DNA from 2 places in the Desulfonatronum lacustre DSM 10312 genome. Region 1 is predicted to be linked to the other one. Evidence: predicted binding sites of a transcription regulator. Region 1 holds the regulator's gene; the other holds the start of a gene.

Region 1 (4,177 bases):
GCCAGAAAGAGGTGGTCCGGGATATTTCCATCCGGGTCGAGCAGGGGGAGATCGTCGGCCTTTTAGGTCCCAACGGAGCCGGGAAAACCACCACGTTCTACATGCTGGTCGGGGTGATCAAGCCCACCAGCGGGGTGGTGGACCTGGACGGAAAGCGGATCACCACTTGGCCGCTGCATGAGCGGGCCCGGCTGGGGCTGAGCTACCTGCCCCAGGAGAGTTCGGTCTTCAAAAAGCTGACCGTGATGCAGAATTTGCGGATCATCCTGGAGTACACGGACTTCACCCCGGCCATGCAGCGCAGAAAGGCCGAGGCCCTGCTGGAGGAACTGGGCATCTCCAAACTGGCCGACCAGAAGGCCATGTTTCTCTCCGGCGGGGAGCGCCGCCGTCTGGAAATCGCCCGGGCCCTGATCCGGAATCCGAAATTTATGTTGCTGGACGAACCCTTCGCGGGTATCGACCCCCTGGCCGTGGACGACATCCAGGAGATCGTGATGTCCCTCAAGGAGCGGGGGATCGGTGTGTTGATTTCGGATCACAACGTCCGCGAAACGCTGAAGATTTGCGACAGAGCATCCATCGTCTTCGAAGGACGGGCCATTTTTGAAGGGTCTCCGGAAGCCATCGTGGCCGATTCCATCGCTCGGAAAGTTTACCTCGGTGAGGACTTTTGCTTATGATTGATCAACAATCGGGATTGGCGTTCCAACCGGTCAGCCCGGTCATGGAGGCGAAAACGCGACATGGCTCTTGAACTGCGCCAGCAACTGAAGTTGACGCAGCAGTTGGTGATGACCCCCCAACTGCAACAAGCCATCAAGCTGCTTCAGCTTTCCAGGCTGGAGCTGGTGGAAAGCATCCAGCAGGAATTGCTGGAGAATCCCGTATTGGAGATCGCGCCGGAAGGCATCGATGAGACGGTGGAGACCCCGATAAAAGACCCTGCCGAGGATCGGTTCCAGTCCGTCAACGTCGAGGAGCCCCGGCAGCTTCACGATTCGGAGTGGCAGGACTACCTGGGAGAATTTTCCAGCATCAGTCGACAGATCCAGGGCCGGGACTGGGAAGTCCCGGAAGAGGGCATGAGTTTCGAGGCCCGGCTGGCCGGCAAGTCCACGCTGATCGGCCATCTTTCCTGGCAGTTGCGGCTTTCGGCCTTGTCGGAGCGGGAATTGGCCGTCAGCGAGGTGATCCTTGGCAACCTGGATGCCGTGGGGTATCTTTGCGAATCCATTGAGGACATCGCCGCCATGGCCGGCTGCGAGACGGAGGAGGCGGAGCGGATCCTGCGGATCATGCAACGCCTGGACCCCGTGGGGGTCTGCGCTAGGAACCTGCGGGAGTGCCTGCTGGTCCAGATGGACGAACTGGGGCTGGACGACCCGATTCTGGTCTCCCTGGTCAAGGATCATCTGGAGGAGCTGGAAAAACGTCGCTACAAGCCGTTGGCCAAGAAGTTCAAGCTCTCCATGGAGGAAATCAAACACTACCTGGACTGCATCCAGCGCCTGGACCCCATGCCCGGCAAGAGCTTCGGCTCCGATGATCCTCAGTTCACCAGCCCGGACGTTTACATCCTCCAGCACGGCGGCGATTTCATCGTGGTTCTGAACGAGGACGAGATACCGGGTTTGATGGTCAATGAGGCCTACGCCAAGGAGCTGTCCGTTCACGACAAGGGGACCAGGGACTACATTCAGGAAAAGGTCCGATCCGCTCACTGGTTGATGAAAAGCCTGTACCAGCGCCAGCGGACCCTGCACAAGGTCGCCGAAAGCATCGTCCGGTTCCAGATTGATTTTTTTCGCCATGGGGTGACGCATCTGAAGCCGATGATCCTCAAGGATGTGGCCCTGGACATCAACATGCACGAGTCCACGGTCAGCCGGATCACGACCAGCAAATACATGAGCACGCCCCATGGAACGTATGAACTGAAATTTTTCTTCAACAGCGCCCTGGGTATGGACGACGGGTCGGAGGCCGGCTCGGAAAGCGTCAAGGCGGAGATCAAGAAGCTGATTTCCGAAGAGGACCCCAAGCGTCCGCTCAGCGACGAACTGATCTCGCAACTTTTGAAAAAGTCCCTGGGCGTGAACATCGCCCGCCGTACCGTGGCCAAGTACCGCATGGCGTTGAACATCGAGTCGTCTTCCAAGCGCAAGGCCATTTTTTAGCCATCCCGGATGCTCCCAACGGAGCGAACAACCTCAAACCAACCCAGAACCCGTTTTACTTCGGAGGTGTCGCATGGAAATAACTTTTACTTTCAAGAATTTCGAGCCGTCCAATCACCTCAAGGGCTACGCCGGCGAGCGTTTCAATAAAATCAACCGTTACCTGCGTCCTGAAGATCAGGGCGAACTGGCCGTCAACCTTTCCGTGGAAAAGTATCGGCATATGGCCGAGGTGATCCTCACGGGCAAGGACATGCATTTCTCCGCCACCACCGAAAGCGAGGACATGTACTCCACCATCGACCTGGTCCTGGACAAGCTCGAGGCTCAGGTGCGCAAGACCAAAGAGAAGAACAAGGACCATCGTCGCGGTCAGAAGAGCCAGTCCGCGCGGGTGGACGTGATCACCTTTACCCAGGACGAGACCGGCAAGCGGGCCCAGACCATCACGGAAACCGACAATTTCGAGCCCAAGCCCATGTCCGTGGACGAGGCGGCCATGCAATTGGAAGCCCTGGGCAACGATTTCCTGGTTTTCTTCAACGCGGACATCGAGCGCGTCAACGTCATCTACCGCCGGAAAAGCGGCGATTTCGGTCTGATCGACCCGGGTATCTAGTCGATGGTCCTCAAGGATTTCTTGAGCAAGGACTTGCTGCTCCCCGATTTGCAAGCCAGGAACAAGACGGAAGTGCTGGCGGAATTGGTCGCCGTGCTGGCCCAAAACGTGCCGAGTCTGGATGCCGAGGCGGCCTTTCGGGTGCTCAAGGACCGGGAAAGTCTCGGGAGCACGGGCATCGGCGAAGGAGTGGCCATTCCCCACGGCAAGCTGGAGGGGCTGGACAGGATCGTGCTGGTGGTCGGACGCAGTTCCGAAGGCGTGGATTTCGACGCCCTGGACCGCAAACCGTGCCATATTTTTTTCATGGTCCTGGCCCCGGAACAGGTCGCCGGAATGCACCTGCGCATCCTGGCGTCCATCACCCGGCTGCTCAAGGACGAGACCTTTCGGCATGCCTTTCTCACGGCCCAGGACAAGGAGCTTTTCTGGGACGCCCTCAGTTCGGCGTGATGGTATTTTATTCGTCCACACCGTAGGGGCACGGCGCACCGTGCCCCTACCCCAAAAGGCAAACCGCGATGAGCGCAGACCAACCGCGAAAACCGTGCGAACTCTCCCTGGTCATGATCACCGGACAGTCCGGGGCCGGAAAAAGTACGGTCCTGAACGTCTTCGAGGATCTGGGGTACTACTGCGTGGACGGTCTGCCGGCCGGGCTGGCCGGACGGTTGCTGACCCTGTCCGAGGAGATGAAGCTGAACCAGTACGCCGGGGTGGCCCTGGGGCTGGATGTGCGCCAACCGGACTTCGCCCTGCAATGGGAGCAGTTCGTGGAGCGGATGGACCTGGCCGGGATGTGTCCGAAACTGGTCTTTCTGGAGGCCCGGGATGCCGTGCTGATCCGGCGTTACGCCACCACCCGCCGTCCGCATCCCCTGGAAGCCCAGGGCATGGGATTGGACCAAGCCATCTTCCGTGAGCGGATCATGCTGGAGGGGTTGCGCAAGCACGCCGACTTGGTGGTGGATACGTCGGATTTTTCCATCCACGACCTGCGACGGGTGTTTCAGGAGAAATGGCCCCTGGATCAGAAACTCGGCGAAGGGATGCGCATTCACTTGATTTCCTTCGGCTTCAAGTACGGCGTTCCTCTGGAGGCGGATCTGGTCTTTGATCTGCGGTTTCTGCCCAATCCCTACTTCGACCCGGAACTGCGCCCCCTGTCCGGTCTGGACGAGCCCATTGCCCGCTACGTGCTGGGGGACGACCCGGGAAAGGACTTTATCGGTCGGTTCGAGGATTTTTTACGGTATCTGTTGCCGTTGTACGCGGTGGAAGGCCGGTATCGGTTGACCATGGCCCTGGGATGCACCGGAGGGCGGCATCGCTCGGTGGCCGTGTCCCAGGCCGTGTCGGCCGCGCTGACGGCCGTCGG
Region 2 (4,177 bases), 770 kb from region 1:
GATCTCGAACCCGTCCCCGCCGATGTTGTATTCGCCCAGCAGGTTGATCTTGAATTCTCCGACCTTGATTTCCTCTTTGGTGCCCACCACGTGCTTGAAGATCTGGTTGTTGGCGATATGGTGGCCCGCAGACTGGCTGACGCCCTTGTATCCTTCGCAGCTGAAGCCGAAAACGTTGATGCCCAGCTTCTCCTTCATCTCCCGGGCCACGGCGTGCACGTCGTCGCCGATCAGTCCCACCGGACAGGTGGAGAAGACGGCGATGGCCTTGGGATGGAACAGCTCGTAGGCTTCCATGATGGCCTGCTTGAGCTTCTTTTCCCCGCCGAAGACAATGTCGTTCTCGTTCATGTCCGTGGAGAAGGCGTAGGTCATGAAGTTCTCGTCCGCGTCCGTTTCGGTGTAAGTCTGGTTGCGCCGGGTCAGCCAGGAATAGAACCCGCAGCCGATGGGCCCATGGGTGATGTTCACGATGTCCCGGGTTGGTCCGAGAATAACCCCCTTGCAACCGGCGTAGGTGCATCCGCGCATAGTGATGATGCCCGGAATGGTCCGGACGTTGGCGCCCATTTCCGGAGTTTCCGCGCCCTCGGCCTCCTTGACCATGATCTGCTTGGCCCGTTTCCGGGCTACCTTGGTCGGATATTTCTTCAACAGATCCTCCATCAGTTCAGTGGGATCCATCTGGACGATCTTTTTCTTCTTCGCGATGGTGGTCATGTTTTCTCCTGGCAAGGCCAAGCTTAATCTATGGATTTATTTCCCTTCTCCCCGGTACGCACCCGGACGGAGTCAAAGACCGGACTGACGAAAATCTTCCCGTCGCCGGGCTTGCCGGTCCTGTTCACCTCCATGATCGTCCCGACCACGTCTTCCACCTGATCATCGGTAACGATGACCGAGAAAACGCGCTTGGGATACAATCGTCCCTTTTCCCCCAGCAGCTCGGCAGCCTCTTCATAGCCCTTCTCCGCGCCCTTGAGCAGCTCGGAGTTAATCAACCCCTTGCCCCGGCCCTGGGCCTCCAGGGCGAAGAACGCGGGCACGCCGGCTTCAGCCAGGGCTTCCTTGGTCTTGTTGACCATGTTCATCCGGATGACGGCGGTGATCTCCTTCATACCCCGACCCCCTTCAGGTCCGCGCCCTCGGTTTCCTTGACCCCGGAGCTGATGGTGTACATCTCCTCCACCGGGCTGAGGAAGATCTTCCCATCGCCGAATGCGCCCTTTTCACCGGTCCGGGCTGCTTCCATGATCGTCTTGACCACGAAGTCCTTGTCTTTCTCGCCGACCACGCTCATCAGCAGGACTTTGGGAATCTCGTCGTAGGTGATCTCCCCGATCTTGATGCCGCGCTGCTTGCCGCGCCCGGCCACGGAAAACTTGGTCACCGCCGGATAACCGGCATCCATCAACGCCTTCAAAACCGCATCCACCCTCTCAGGCCGGACAATCGCTCGAACCATGATCAACATATCGCTTCTCCCTTATTGTTGGTTGAAATGTGGGCAACTCTACACGGAGTAAACCGAATAATCAGATACCTAGTTGGCGATGCCGTAGTCGATGAGCAACTTTTCCAGTTCGTCGATTTCCATGGGCTTGGGCACGATGAACATCTCGTTTCCGTCGATTTTTTTGGCCAGGGTGCGGTATTCATCGGCCTGGGGATGCTTGGGATCAAAGTCGATGACAGTTTTACGGTTGATCTCCGCGCGCTGGACCATGTTGTCCCGAGGTACGAAATGGATCATCTGCGTTCCCAGACGTTTGGCCAGCTCCACGATCATCTCCCGCTCGTTGTCCACATTGCGGCTGTTGCAGATCAGCCCGCCCAGGCGCACCCCGCCGGCCTCGGCGAATTTCACGATGCCCTTGCAGATGTTGTTGGCCGCGTACATGGCCATCATTTCCCCGGAGACCACGATGTAAATTTCCTGGGCCTTGCCTTCGCGAATGGGCATGGCGAATCCGCCGCAGACCACGTCGCCCAGAACGTCGTAAAAGACGTAGTCCAGGTTCTTGTCTTCCTTGTAGGCCCCGAGCTGTTCCAGCAGATTGATGCTGGTGATGATCCCCCGGCCCGCACAGCCCACGCCCGGCTCCGGCCCGCCGGATTCGGTGCAGACCGTCCCGCCGAATCCGGCCAGGAGGACATCGTCCAGTTCCACGTCCTCGCCCTCTTCGCGCAGGGTGTCCAAAACCGTGCGCTGATGCAGTCCGTGCAGCAGCAACCGGGTGGAGTCCGCCTTGGGGTCGCAGCCCACGATCATCACCTTGCGGCCCATCTCGCCCAGCGCGGCCACCGTGTTCTGCGTCGTGGTGGATTTTCCGATCCCGCCCTTTCCATAAATAGCAACCTTGCGCATACGTTCCTCCCGGAGATTGAGTGTTGAGAATGGAAGGCTTAGGGCAAGGAACATGCCAGGGGTGGGAGTGAAGCCATCTGGAAAAATTAAAGCAAATAATTTCAAGTTATTGCCGGAACATTTCGCCGAAGCGATTGCAAGTTGCCGCCCATGCGGACGCGACAAAGGTGAACGACATTTTTGTCGGAAACTACGGTTTTGCAGGGGTCGGGGGTCGTGTAGGGCACGACGCCCGACCCCTGCACGATGGGGGGGAATACCGTAGGTGATGGCCGGAGCACGGAATATCGTAGGGGCACGGCGCGCCGTGCCCCTACGGTGTGGCGATGAAACGCAGATCAACGCTCCCTGGCACTGATCGTGCTTGTTCCGGTCACTGCATTGCCCCTGAAACCACGACAAGGACCCCATATGCTTATCGACAGTACCTTACGCGAAGGCGCGCAGATGTTCGGCGTCTATTTCTCGGACGCCCAACGCCGGGACATTCTCTCCGGTTTGATTCGGGCCGGCGTGGACGAGGTGGAGATCGGCTGGGCCGGGCAGGACGGGCTGGAGGATCTGCTCCGGCACGGAAGAAAGGAAGATCCGTCGGAACGGACCAGGCTGACGGTCTGGTCGCCGTTGCGAATGCTGGACCTGGCTCGTCTGGCCGCCATGGGCGTCAGGCGCATCCAATTCGGCGTCCCGGTTTCGGACGCCCACATAGAGCATCGTCTTGGCATGGATCGGGCAGGACTATTGCTTCGGCTTCAAAACATCTTGCGCCGAGCAGCGGAACTGGAGATGGCGTTTGTCGGGGTCGGGCTGGAGGACGTATCCCGGGCGGACCGGGATTTCGCTTTGCAGGTCGTTCGGGTGGTGGAGGAATGCGGAGGCAGGCGGATTCGCCTTTCAGACACCGTGGGCCTGCTCACGCCGCTGGAAACCGCTGAACTGGTGCGCTGGTTCGCGGACCGGACCGATCTGGCCATTGGATTTCACGGCCACGACGACTTCGGCATGGCCACGGCCAATGCCATCACGGCCCTGGCCTCAGGAGCCGAAAGCGTGGACGTGTCCGTGCTGGGAATCGGGGAACGGGCCGGGATCGCGGCCCTGGAAGAGGTCGCCGGCCACCTGAACTTCAGGCGAGGGGCCGGCTACGATTTGAAGCAGTGCGTTTGTCTGGCTCGAATGGTTGCCGAAGCGGCCGGAGTACCCATGGTCCGGAACAAGGCCATGACCGGCGAGGACGTTTTTGCCTGCGAAACTGGCCTGCACCTGCAAGCCTTGGCCAAAGATCCCAGCCTGTTCGAACCCTTTGCCCCGGAAAAAATCGGCGCGAACAGAAAACTGGGCCTGGGCGGCAAAACCGGAAAAACAGCTGTCCGCCAAGCCGCCCATCGTCAAGGCATCACCGTACCCAGCCACGGAATCGAAAACCTGACCTGCGGCGTCCGCCTCCTTTCTCAGACTTTGGCTCGACCACTGTTCGAAGAAGAGCTCAGGGCATTGGCCATGACCGCCGACTCCGCGGCTTCAAGCTCTGAGTCGTGCCATGTCCCCTAAAGAAACCTCGCGCACGTCCGATAAAGACTTGAAGGCATCGTTTTTTCATCAGCCAACAAGGAGGTTTTATGGAACTTGACACAGCAGCGCAAAGTCAAACAGGCATCGCCATGATGGCGCAGACCTTGCAAAACGCAACTATGGGGGCGGATATCGTCACCAAAACCATCAGCGCGGGTAACCAGATCAATGCCGGGGCCGGTGGCGCGCAACAACCCGTTGACACCAGGGCGGTGGCCGAAGCCACCGGGAAAGGTC

What was found. Region 1 encodes sigma-54, which starts transcription at its own class of promoters, with help from an activator protein. Its sites were predicted from a motif close to CTGGCACGGNNNNTGCTT; they were not measured.
Region 2: a site for sigma-54 is predicted at 2,410-2,427, ahead of nifH (nitrogenase iron protein). Genes of this name have one in related genera too.

What each region holds. Positions count from the first base shown of each region.
Region 1 is NZ_KI912608.1:1,739,414-1,743,590, reverse strand. Features, by position in the region: gene lptB (LPS export ABC transporter ATP-binding protein) at 1-683, shown strand, start outside; gene rpoN (RNA polymerase factor sigma-54) at 747-2,180, shown strand; gene hpf (ribosome hibernation-promoting factor, HPF/YfiA family) at 2,254-2,799, shown strand; gene DESLA_RS0108195 (PTS sugar transporter subunit IIA) at 2,803-3,252, shown strand; gene rapZ (RNase adapter RapZ) at 3,321-4,177, shown strand, end outside.
Region 2 is NZ_KI912608.1:968,272-972,448, forward strand. Features, by position in the region: gene nifD (nitrogenase molybdenum-iron protein alpha chain) at 1-720, opposite strand, end outside; gene DESLA_RS0104585 (P-II family nitrogen regulator) at 744-1,118, opposite strand; gene DESLA_RS0104590 (P-II family nitrogen regulator) at 1,115-1,474, opposite strand; gene nifH (nitrogenase iron protein) at 1,544-2,368, opposite strand; gene DESLA_RS18730 (LeuA family protein) at 2,780-3,919, shown strand; gene DESLA_RS0104605 (hypothetical protein) at 3,988-4,177, shown strand, end outside.